3 regions of the Exiguobacterium sp. Helios genome follow, and region 2 is predicted to be linked to each of the others. Evidence: riboswitches for the same ligand, from Rfam matches in the RefSeq annotation. Region 2 holds a riboswitch; each other region holds the start of a gene.
The links. A riboswitch is a leader RNA that binds a small molecule or an ion and turns the genes downstream of it on or off. The one in region 2 is predicted to bind lysine.
Positions count from the first base shown of each region.

Region 1: it holds a riboswitch for lysine, as region 2 does, so the genes downstream of both, HNY42_RS02490 (amino acid permease) here and HNY42_RS03930 (aspartate kinase) in region 2, are expected to answer to the same signal.
Region 3: it holds a riboswitch for lysine, as region 2 does, so the genes downstream of both, HNY42_RS00930 (Na+/H+ antiporter NhaC family protein) here and HNY42_RS03930 (aspartate kinase) in region 2, are expected to answer to the same signal.

Region 1 is NZ_CP053557.1:451,306-455,592, reverse strand. It holds gene msrA (peptide-methionine (S)-S-oxide reductase MsrA) at 1-419, opposite strand, end outside; gene HNY42_RS02495 (hypothetical protein) at 489-671, opposite strand; gene HNY42_RS02490 (amino acid permease) at 800-2,278, opposite strand; lysine riboswitch at 2,413-2,597, opposite strand; gene HNY42_RS02485 (MarR family winged helix-turn-helix transcriptional regulator) at 2,772-3,221, shown strand; gene HNY42_RS02480 (GGDEF domain-containing protein) at 3,411-4,287, shown strand, end outside.
Region 2 is NZ_CP053557.1:757,461-761,747, reverse strand. It holds gene dapA (4-hydroxy-tetrahydrodipicolinate synthase) at 1-232, opposite strand, end outside; gene HNY42_RS03935 (aspartate-semialdehyde dehydrogenase) at 252-1,244, opposite strand; gene HNY42_RS03930 (aspartate kinase) at 1,257-2,456, opposite strand; lysine riboswitch at 2,570-2,747, opposite strand; gene argH (argininosuccinate lyase) at 2,818-4,188, opposite strand; gene HNY42_RS03920 (argininosuccinate synthase) at 4,185-4,287, opposite strand, start outside.
Region 3 is NZ_CP053557.1:171,162-175,448, forward strand. It holds gene HNY42_RS00910 (methyltransferase) at 39-671, opposite strand; gene HNY42_RS00915 (heme oxygenase) at 757-1,089, shown strand; gene HNY42_RS00920 (uracil-DNA glycosylase family protein) at 1,237-1,977, shown strand; lysine riboswitch at 2,046-2,221, shown strand; gene HNY42_RS00930 (Na+/H+ antiporter NhaC family protein) at 2,327-3,910, shown strand; gene htpG (molecular chaperone HtpG) at 3,992-4,287, opposite strand, start outside.

The sequences.
Region 1 (4,287 bases), 310 kb from region 2:
TCTTCTGCCGGCCAAAACGGTTTTGCCGGACGGATGTCGACTGCTACAGGACGTGAAAAACGTCCAGAGGCGTCCAGCGCCGCTTTCGAACGTTCTGCGGCTTGCTTTTGTTCTTCATCGACATAAAAAATTGCCGGTTCGTACGATTGACCACGGTCATTGAACTGTCCGCCGCCGTCCGTCGGATCGATTTGCCGCCAAAAAATTTCAAGTAACTCATCGTATGAAATGACAGACGGATCATACGTCACTTCCACCGCTTCTAAATGTCCTGTCGTTTCAGAACAGACCTCTTTATAAGTCGGGTTTTCTGTATGACCACCTGTATAACCGGAAATGACTTGTTCGACGCCATCATATTTATGAAATGGCTTGACCATGCACCAAAAACAGCCACCTGCGAATATTGCTTTTGCCATCTAGCTTCCCCTCCTCTGTATAGGTCTATTTTAACGCGTTCCACGCCAGTACCCTACTATCTTGCTCAGTCACTCTTCAGGATTCGCTTTTAGACGGCGCATGACAAAATAAATCGCCGCAAACACTAAAATCAATCCACCGAGTGAATACCATATGTTATTCATACGGTACAGCATCTGATAGATGGCTAACGTCACAAGCAAAATCGCAATCGGGATGAATGCCCGTTTAAAGTGATACCAATAGTTCACTGAGGTCGCCTCCATTTTTCTTTTATCTTATACGATTTTTTACTGTTTGATATGCTTTTCTAGATTATTTCTTTTTCAACATCCATCAAAAAAAGCCGACTCCGTTTGAAACGGAATCGACTTTTACCTTACGAACGCGGATGTTTCGGGAATTCCATTTCTGAATAAGGAACGACCGATGTCCGGTTTTTAAATTTATGACCTAACCAGAAAGCAAGGAATAACGGAATACCGACATATGTCGCGGCGATTCCAACCCAATCAATTTGATCCGCGAGGAATGCGGCATAGTTTTGACCGACGATGACAAGGAAACAAAGTCCGAAGGCAAAGAGCGGTCCAAACGGGAAAGCGGGTGCAACGTACGGCAAGTCACTGAGTGAATGACCTTGTGCAAGGAATCCTTTACGGAAACGGTAATGGCTGATCGCGATACCGAGCCATGCTATGAAACCGGTCATCCCGGAAGCATTCAACAACCAGAGGTAGACCTGTCCGCCAAACATCGATGTCAGGAAGCAAAGTGCGCCGATTGCCCCAGTTGCGAGCAAGGCATTACGGGGAACACCGTTTTTCGAGACTTGTGCGAACATTTTCGGCGCGTCACCTTGGCGTGCCAATGTGTACAGCATCCGTGTCGATGCGTACATCCCGGAGTTCCCGGCTGATAAAACAGACGTCAGGATGACGGCGTTCATCAATGCTGCCGAGAACGCGAGACCGGCTTTTTCAAAAACAAGTGTGAACGGACTGACTGCTACATCGGTAATATCGTTTGAAACCAGGTTCGGACTTGTATACGGAATCAACATGCCGATGACAAAAATCGCAAATACATAAAAGAGAAGAATCCGCCAAAAGACTTGTTTAACAGCTTTCGGGACGTTTTTTTCCGGATCTTCGGATTCGCCTGCCGCGATTCCGACAAGTTCGGTTCCCTGGAAGCTGAAACCGGCGACCAAGATGATACCGATAACGGCTGGAATGCCTCCGACGAACGGTGCATCACCTAATGCAAAGTTTTTAAAGCCGACCGGCGCTTCTGATGTGAAGACACCAAAAATCATCGCGACTCCGACAATCAAGAAGATGATGACTGTGACGACCTTGATCATCGCGAACCAGTATTCGGCTTCACCGAATCCTTTAACGGAGAAGTAATTTAAACCAATCATCAGTAACAAGAAGATGGCACTGAAATAAAAACCTGGAACATCCGGGAACCAGTATGTCATGACGATTTGGGCCGCAACGAGTTCAACGGCAATCGTGACTGCCCAGTTGTACCAGTAGTTCCAACCGAGTGCAAAACCAAACGATGGATCAACGAACTTCGCACCGTAGGTCGAGAAGGAACCGGCGACCGGCATGTAAGCGGCCATCTCACCAAGGCTCGTCATTAAAAAGTACACCATCAATCCGACGACCGCATACGATAACAGGGCACCGCCCGGACCGGCAGCTGCAACGGACGCACCGGAGGCAATGAATAAACCGGTTCCGATGGCTCCGCCAATCGCAATCATCGACATGTGACGGGCTTGCAGACCGCGTTTTAATCCTTCTTCAGTTGAATCGAGTTTTCTTTGGGGTTGTAAAGTATTCATCTTATTCGCTTCTCTCTTTTTTAAATTTTTGAGAGGACACTTTTTGAATCGAAAAAAAACAAAAAGCGCCCTCACCTTCCAGAAGGAAGATGAGAACGCAACATAGTAAAAAGGATGCGCCCCATTCTACCGTCGTGAAAGATAGCTCCCCACAAGTCAGATCTGACCTGTGACAGTATTAGACCTGTTCGATCTAATCCCAATCGATCATCTTCAAAGCGATGATTGATTTCGGCAATTCTTCCTTTTCAGTCACCTCATCTGCCGCTTGACGACATCTGTGACTGTACTTATAAGAACTGCAACCTCCATCCCACTGGTTGAGTGAGAACTAATTAAGTTAGTTATAATTTCGTTATTACTTCGTCATGTTACACAAAACGTCTTCAAATTGTCAATTCTTTTTTTGAAATTCCCGCTATCCGTGGTAAAATTCCGTAATTTTTAGTACACTAAATTATAGAAGTTAACCGAGAGAAAGGATGTTGCTTGAATGCCACAAGAACGTGATCAACTGACCTATCGATTAGAGGAACAAATGCGGGTCATTCTCCGGACATTACGCCGCGAACTCAACCGACTGTTTGAAGGAACCGCGACGCGGAGTGAATTTTTCATTTTGCGCAGCCTGTCCGAAAATGGTCCCCAACGTCCGACTCTACTCGCAGAACAGTTTGAGCTTGCGACAAGTCAGGTAACGGCTTTGACTGATCGTCTGTATAAAGCCGGATTCGTCACGCGGACGCGTTCGACGGACGACAGAAGATCGATTGTTTTAGCATTGACGGCCGAAGGTGAAGCCGCTTTCCACGAACTTGAAATCGTCCGCCGGAAATATCTCCAAGACCGTTTTGGTACACTCACCGAAGAAGAGCTTCATGCGATGGTCCAAGTCTTCGATAAGATCCTTTTAACGATGGATGAAGAGGCTGTTTCTTCCTAAAAATTGTTTTAAAAAAATATTTATTTTTTTCGCTGACAAAGTTCACTTGACTGTGTACTTTGTCTTTTTTTTCGACTTGCCATGTTTCCCTAAACATTTTTCCATTTCTTGCCGTTATTAAAATGGGTATACTAGAACTATCTTATTGGAAATGCGTTTACGAGGAGCTGGGAGGATTTGTTGTCCATCATGAATAATTTCATCATCAATTTTTGTCTACTGTTTACAACGATCACTCTTTTGTTTCTACCTTTTCGAAATCACCCGCGGATTACACCGAACACGAATCTGAACATCCGACTCGTGTTAGGCTTCATCGCCGGATTGATTTCTGTACTCTTGATGTTCAACAGCATCCAGATCGATGTCGCCCGGATTGATTTACGAATTGTCCCCATCGTCATTGCCATGATGTTCGGCGGCTTACCTAGTGCACTCGTCACCGGCACCATGATTATCGCAACACGTTTTGCCCTGACGCCTGTCGAACAAATCGATGCTGCCATCCTGTCAACAATCGTCATCGCACTGTTCATCCTGACGATTGCCATCGTCCGGCGCTACATCCGGATGACCTTCTGGAACTTCGAACTGATGATCGGGATCGGTATTCTCTATTCGTTGCCGGCTATCTATCTATTGACGAGCAGTTGGACGACCTTCATCGAAATATCACTGGCTTACATATTTTTTAACCTGATTGCCGGTTTTGTGACCTATCACCTGTTGACAGAGTTGCGACGCCACTTTGAAAACATCCAGTATCAACAAAAGCTCGCCATGACGGATGCCTTGACGGGCCTCGCTAACCGGCGCCGGCTGGATGATTCCTTGTCCCTTGTCGGTTCAGCAGAAGACGGGTATTCGCTTGTCTTGATTGATATTGATTTCTTTAAGCACGTCAACGATACGTACGGTCATGATGCCGGAGACGATGTTTTACGGCAACTCGGTACGACATTAGCATCACTGGCACGGCCGGATGATTTAGTCGGGCGTTACGGGGGCGAAGAATTTTTAATCATTCTCCCGAATACATCACTCGTCGATGCGAAAAACATTGCTG
Region 2 (4,287 bases):
CGGTCCCGGCAATGACCGGTACACGTCCGGCTGTCACACGGACTGCCGTTTCCAGTAATGTTTCAAACTCTTCATTCGTCAACGTTGACCCTTCTCCGGTCGTCCCTCCGACGACTAACGCTTGAATATTCGCTGCGAGTTGTTGTTCGATCAGTTGTTCAAATACCGCTAAATCCAGCTCACCGGTTGATGTAAATGGTGTAGCCAGTGCTGTTCCTGCTCCTTTAAACATATCGATTCCTCCCCGTTTTTTAAGAATGGATTGAACTTTCAAGTGCTTGACGCGCTACCTGGACAGCGTTCGAAGCGGCCCCTTTACGGATGTTATCGGCGACACACCAGATGTGGAATGTATTGGCAAGACTTTTATCCTGACGAATCCGTCCGACATAGACGTCATCTGTTCCGCTTGCATCAAGCGGCATCGGATATTGGTTTTGACTGACATCATCGACGAGAATGACGCCTGGTGCTTCCGCTAATGAGGCACGGATGGCGGCAACGCTTGTCTCCTGCTCGAATGTCACGTTGATGGCGACAGAATGCGAATTCGTGACCGGAACCCGGACACATGTCGCACTGACCGGTAACTCCGGTAGCTGGAAGATTTTTCGTGTTTCGTCAATCATTTTCTGTTCTTCTTTCGTGTAACCGTCTGGTAAGAACACATCGATATGCGGCAGAATGTTATCGTGAATCGGATGCGGATAATTGACCGGTTCTTCGCCGCGGCTGCCGCGGGCTAAATCCTCGATTCCTTTTTGACCGGAACCGGACACGGCTTGATACGTCGTATAGTTAACACGTTTCAAACCAAATTGTTGAAGCGGCGCCAGGGCGACGACCGATTGAATCGTCGAACAGTTCGGGTTGGCAATCAAACGGTCATTTGGTCCGATTGCTTGCGGATTCACTTCCGGTACGACAAGCGGGATATCGGCCTGCATCCGGAAGGCGCTTGAATTGTCGACGACCAGTGTGCCTGCTGCAGCCAGTAACGGTGCATACTGCTCACTGATGGTGCCGCCTGCTGCAAACAGCGCCACATCGATGCCGTCTTCCGTAATCTGCTCCGATAATGCTTGAATCGTGACGTCCTGTCCTTTGAACTGGACGGTTTTCCCGGCAGAACGGGCTGAAGCGTACGCTGAAATCTGACGAACCGGAAAGTCGAGTTCCGCCAGGACTTGTAACATTTTTTGACCAACGGCGCCGGTTGCGCCAATGACTGCGACATGATACATATGATTTCCTCCTTACAGGTCGAATGCTTGAGCAATTGCTGCGACGGTCCGTTCGATGTCAGCTTGGGCAATCGTATATGAGATGCTGATCTCTGATGTTGTAACCTGATAAAACGTGATGTTTTCGGCCCGGAAAATCGCAAATAATTTCGAAGCGACGCCGGTTGCGTCCCGCATGCCGATTCCGACGACCGATAATTTGGCATGTTGGTTATGACGATCGACTTTGACGGTCGGGAAACGATTGATGATATCCTGCAAGGCCTCTTCCAAAAACTCTTCTTCGTCTAACGGACAAGAGAAGGAAAGGAAGATGTCACTGTCAAACGTCGTCTGACTGATCATATCAATGTTGACGTGGCGACCTGACAACAGTTCAAAGATATCCGCGACCGCTGAATTCGTCTGTGGAACGTGTTTGATTGATACCGTCAGGACGTTTTTCGTCACACTGACACTCGTTACTGCTTTCTGTTCCATCGTTTCCGTTGCCTCCATAATCCAAGTCCCTCTTTTCGATTCTAGTGTTTTTCCGACGAAGATGTGGACGCCGTATTTTTTACCGAGTTCGACACTGCGCATCTCCATGACTTTTGAGCCAAGAGCACTCATTTCCATCATCTCATCGTATGAAATGTGCGGAATCGGCTGCGCTGCAGCATGAATCCGTGGATCTGCCGTATAGACACCGTCAACATCCGTATAGATCTCACAACGTTTATCAAGGACGGCTGCTAAGGCAACGGCTGTCGTATCTGATCCGCCGCGTCCGAGTGTCGTGACATCCCCCAGTTCATTGACCCCTTGGAAACCGGCGACGATGATCACATCGTAGGTTTCAAGTTTTTTCCGGAGCAGTTCACCGTCGATTTGTTTGATTTTACTTTTCGTATGCAGCCCCATCGTACTGATGCCGGCTTGGGCTCCCGTTTGCGACAAGGCTTTTGTCCCGAGTGAATTCAGCGCGATGCTGAGTAACGAAATCGTCTGTTCTTCTCCGATTGCAAGCAGACGATCCAGTTCGCGCCGTTCCGGCCGGTCGGTAATCGCTTGTGCTTGGGCAATCAATGAATCCGTCATTTTCCCCATCGCTGATACGACGACGACTAATTTCTCCCCTTGATCCGTCCGATTCTTCAAATAATTCGCAATTGACTGAATCTGTTCGACAGTCGCAACCGAACTACCACCAAATTTAAGTACAGTTGTCACAATCCTATCTCCTTTTGTCCCGAAACAGAAAAAAACGACGGGCCGGTAGGAGCGTTCCTACGGCCCGTCGTTATCACGATCGGACAAACGATGACAGTGTCATTCGTTCTTTTACGTAAGATAGCGCTCCGAAACGTGGGTTTCGGCAGTACAACGGATCTTAACCGTTGTACCAGCAATCAGGAAAAAGCATTTTCCTGTTCACTTCGGCGGATTTCCCCTTTCACATCACTTGGCATGCTTGCCTTTGTAAGTGTTGCTACTGATGTCATCCGCGCCTCTATCTGTCGGTTGTTAGTTACAGTTATAGCAAACATTTTTTGTTAAATCCAGTGATTTGCCAAACTTTTTTTGAATTTTATCATTTTTCAAGGTACTTCTTCGCTAATGTGAGTTGTTCCCGGACGGCTGTAAAACCGGTCCCGCCGTAACTTCCCCGTCGTGCGACGGCTTGAACCGGATCGAGCAACGGATATACATCTTCCGCAATGACCGGATGGAACGTCTGATACGTCGACAGCGTCAAATCTTTTAAGAAACATCCGCTCTGCACACAATGTAGGACGGCTTTCCCAACGATTTCATGCGCTTCCCGGAACGGAATCCCTTTTGTGACCAGATAATCTGCCAGTTCCGTTGCATTCGAGAAGTCTTGCATCGTCGCCTTCTTGAGCGCTTCTGTCTTAAACGTAGCGGATTCGATCATGCCTGTAAAAATTTGAACGGATTGTAACACCGTATCAGCGGTATCAAAGACACCCTCTTTATCTTCTTGCATATCTTTATTGTAAGCGAGCGGAAGAGCCTTCATCGTCGTCAGGAAGCCCATCAGGTTACCATAGACACGTCCTGTTTTACCGCGAATCAGTTCTGCGAAATCCGGATTTTTTTTCTGTGGCATCATACTCGATCCCGTTGAAAACGCGTCGGATAATTCGATGAATGAAAACTCCTGTGAAGCCCAGATGATGATTTCTTCGCAAAAGCGTGACAAGTGCATCATCACTGTTGAGGCGATACCGAGATACTCGATGACGAAGTCCCGGTCCGAGACCGCATCCAGACTATTCGGATAGACCTGTTCAAAACCAAGCAGCTCGGCTGACTTGAACCGGTCAATCGGGAAAGTCGTTCCCGCCAGTGCCCCTGCACCGAGCGGCGACATCCGGATCCGCTTTAAGTTATCCGTCAACCGATCGGCATCCCGTTCAAACATCCAAAAGTAAGCGAGCAAGTGATGTGCCAGTGAAATCGGCTGTGCCCGCTGCAGATGGGTGTAACCCGGCATGACCGTCTCGACATGTTGCTCCGCTTGTTCCGTAATGACGGATTGCAGATTACGGATGCTGGTCAGGAGTTCGAGAACATGTTGTTCCATCCAGAGATGCAAATCAGTCGCGACCTGATCGTTTCGACTGCGCGCCGTGTGCAGCTTCCCGGCAACGGGACCAATCTGTTCCGTCAGCAACCGTTCAAGATTCATGTGGATATCTTCGTCAACCGTCGTGTAGACGTGCTGATCGAGTGTCGTTTGTAACTGTTTCAGCCCGGCTTCGATTTGTTGCCACTCGGTTTTCTCAAGAATCCCTTGTTCATACAACATCTGTGCATGCGCAAGACTCCCTTGCAAATCAACGGCGGCTAATTTCTGATCAAATGAAATCGATGCGCCGAAGGCTTCCGCTTGAGCGGAAGCACTTTCCGTAAAACGTCCGCCCCATAGTTTCGTCATTTTTTCACGCCTTCCTGACGATGGACACTGGCATGTGTCGCAATCGCAAGACCATGCAATTTAATGAATCCTTTCGCTGCTTCGTGATCAAAGGCATCT
Region 3 (4,287 bases), 590 kb from region 2:
CGAATCGCCTCACTTTTCTGGTGATTGCCGTTAGTACCTTATACCCGTTTTGGTACTTCTTGGGACAAATCCACCCGATAAATCACGAATCGTTCGTCGTGATTTTTTTGGAAAAGTTCTTTCAGACGGACTTCTTCCACCTGTTCGAAAATCGTCTGATGCTCTAAATAATACCGGTATTCGTCTGCCGGGTAATACAAAATCAAATCGAGCGGACGCGGACGCCGTTCAACGGATGCTAAGATTTGATCGACAACCTTCATGAAAATTTGGACGGAAAACGGATTAAAAAAGTAACATTTCGTGACATCATCCGGAATCGGATAAGCTTCCGCATACGTATGTTCAAAACGGATGCTGCCTTGACGTCGCTTCATCTTTTTCATGTAAGTTGCTTGATTCATAAGGGCATCTTCATAAAATTGTCCATTCATCTCAACACCGATGACGGAACAATCAAACCGATCATGCAGATAAAAGTTCAACCGTCCTTTTCCGCAGCCGAAATCAATGACCGTATCCGTATAATCGAAGGGATAGACGGCACATAATTCCTCCAGCGCTGCATAAGGCGTCGGTTCGTACCGGTTATAATGGCTGAATGCATTATAAAGATGCTGAATATCAATCGTCTCGATGCGTAGCCGTTCTTCGTACTCTTTTTCATTCATATTTGATTCCTTCTTTCAAGCATTGTTGGTTTCATCGTACTATACTATGGATGTAAGCATTTCATTCTATAAGGGGGACTATCCAATGATCGTTGTTACGAATCGGATTAAAGTCAAAAAAGGAATGGCAGCAGCACTCGCACCACGCTTTACCCGTCCGAGTGGTCTTGACTCGATGAAGGGATTTGTTCGTGTCGAAGTTTTACTGACACAAGGTCTCGAAGAACACGATGAAATGAACGTCAACATGTACTGGGAAGACATGAAGGATTTTGAAGTATGGCGGAACAGTGATGATTTTAAAGAGTCACATAAGCGTCCGGCACCGTCAGACGGCAAACAAGAAGAATCTCCAATGCTTGGAAGTGAAATCATCACGTATGAAGTGGCTTCTGTCAAAGAACGAACTTCTTTATAATTCATGTCAGAACCGCCTTGCCTCCAATTTGGTCGCAAGGTTTTTTTATTCTTAAGAGACCCCTCACTATATTGATATGGGTTTAAATTGTATGTAATACCATTATTTGTTATCATAGGTCCAATACAGAAAGAGAGAGGACTTATCATGCTGAATTCATTATCGATTTTTGAACAGGCCATCCGCGCCTTACCGATTGATCGGTCCTTGACGCGCCAGGACTTGTTCACAGACGGTTTCCTATTACAACAGGAACAGGAATTATCCGTTTACTACTCACCAATCGGAGAATATATCAATCGCTCTGCCAAAATAGTCTTCATTGGCATCACACCAGGATTTGAACAAATGCGCATTGCTTATGAAGAAGCGGCTGATGCCTTCCACCATGGTGCAACAATCGAAGAAGCATCGAAAATCGTCAAATACAGTGCCAGTTTCGCCGGTCCCATGCGGCGTAATTTGACAATAATGTTAGATGAACTCGAATTAAATCGTCTGCTGAATATTCCTTCAACAGCCACCTTATTTCATGCAAATCAGAATCTGTTGCACACGACTTCGATTCTGAGACATCCTGTTTTTTACCGGGACAAAAATTATACGGGACATCAACCAAAGATTGACCGAACACCGTTGCTGCAACATTACGCGTATGAGCACTTCGCAGCGGAATTGAATCAGTTACCCGCCCCTGTCATTTTGGTCCCGTTCGGACGTGTCGTCGAGTCAACTGTCCGGACATTGCTTCATCAGGGACGAATTAAAAAACATACTGTATTATTTGGTTTCCCGCATCCTTCTGGTGCAAATGGACACCGGAAGCGACAGTTTGAAGAAAATAAAGACTATTTGATGAAGCAGTTAACTTCCTACTTCGATACTTAACAAACAGCCTTAATTTTTTAAAAGAAATAGGATAAGATTTTCCTATAAAAAGAATATGACTATTCTATCGATGAGGTAGAGGCGCGGTGTTGATGAGTATTTGGTCTGAGGATGACAACGAAGACGATCAAAGAAAGGTGATGCCGCCGAAGTATCGTCACGTGTCAGACGTGACCATGCTGGTCGAATCGGGAAAGACCCGTTCGATTGCCATACGCATGTTGTATGGAGCGCTCCAATTCGGCTAAGAAAGACGCATCCAGCAAGGGTGTCGGCTTTGTTGCCGGTGCCCTTGCTTTTTTCTGTGCAACGGGTCTCATCTTCTAAAAAAGGAGGAGGAACCACAACAATGGTCAACTATTCAGATTCTATCGTTGCGCTTGTCCCGGCAATCGTTGCCATCGTTTTAGCAATTGTCACACGAAAAGTCGTCATTTCACTTGGTGTCGGCATTTTGATTGGTGCCTTACTGCTTCACAGCTTCAATCCGGTGGATACCGTTGTTTATCTCGGAAAAAACATCTTCAGTCTGTTTTGGGCAGACGGTGCGTTAAATGAATGGAATGTCTTATTACTCGTTTTCTTACTGTTACTCGGTGTCTTGTCTACACTGATACAAACATCCGGCGGTGCCCGTGCTTTCGGCGAATGGGCGACGACACATGTCAAGACGGCACGTGGTGCAAGGCTTGCCGCTTTCGGATTAGGTATTTTGATTTTCATCGATGATTACTTTAACAGTCTGGCCGTCGGAAATGTCAGTCGTCCGTTAACGGATCGTCGCGGTGTCTCGCGCGCCAAACTGGCGTATATCATCGATTCCACCGCTGCACCGGTCTGTGTCATCAGTCCATTATCGAGCTGGGGTGCCTTCATCATCTCGATTATCGCAGGAATCTTGACGACCCATTCAATCACTGATTACTCGGCGTTCAGTGCGTTCCTGATGATTGTGCCGTTAAACTTCTACGCCATCTTCGCTTTGTTACTGACACTCTACATCGCCTATACGGGAATTGCCGTTGGACCGATGCGGACGCACGAGTTGCGGGCCTTACAAGGTGAATTGTTTGACGCCAACAAAGGGACACCAATGGGGATGGCAGAAGAAGTCAAGGAACACGATGGCGGTAAAGTCCGTGACTTGGTTGTTCCAATCGTCGTGTTAGTCATTGCGACCATCACAGCCCTTCTTTGGACAGGTGCCCAGGCACTTGCGGCTGACGATCGGCCTTTTTCGTTAATCGGCGCCTTTGAAGCAACAGACGTGACGCGCTCACTTGTTTCTGGTGTCATCATCAGTTTAGTCGTTGCGTTCCTGATGATGATCGGTCGGAAAATTCCGGCACGTGATTACCGCATCAGTATCTGGGCGGGCATGAAATCGATGTGGCCCGCTGTCGTTATTCTGTTGTTTGCCTGGACGATCATCGCGGTCATCGGTGACATGAAGACCGGGGATTATCTCGCAAGTTTCATCAGCAAATCGATTCCCGCTTCTTATCTGCCGTTCCTTCTATTCTTGATTGCCAGTATCATGGCATTCTCGACCGGAACGAGTTGGGGGACGTTCGGAATCATGTTACCGATCGGAGCCGATTTGATCATGGCGGTTGATCCAAGTCTGTTGTTACCAACACTTGCTGCTGTTCTTGCCGGATCTGTCTTCGGGGACCATTGTTCACCGATTTCCGATACGACGATTCTCAGTTCGACCGGTGCCGGTTCGCATCATATTGATCACGTCACGACCCAGTTGCCATATGCCTTGATTGGTGCAGTGACGTCGGCTGTCGGATATCTCGTACTCGGTGTCACCGGTTCGTCCCTATTCGGCTTCATCGGTGCCCTGATCGCCTTCGTGATTTTCCTCGTCATGCTGAACGTCCTGTCACGACGCGGCGAAGTCCCGTCGCAGCTACGTTCGGAGTAAGATGCAGTAAACACACCATCCAAAAAGCCGGACCTGATGAATTCATCGGGTCCGGCTTTCTTTATACGATTTTTTTTAATTTCAGACCATTAATGCGCAGACTTCGTTCGCAAACGCGACCGGATCTTCGATTGGTAGTCCCTCCATCAATAATGCTTGTTGATACATCAACTTCGTGTACCGCTCAAATTTCGGACGGTCTTCAACGTACGCTGATTCAATCGCCCGGAACACATCATGTGATGTATTTAATTCCAGGATTTTGACGGCGGCGACGTCCTGGTTGTTCGGCATCGCTTTGAGGATTTTCTCCATCTCGATCGATACTGCACCATCCGTTGCAAAGCAGACCGGATGTGATTTTAAGCGGGTCGAGG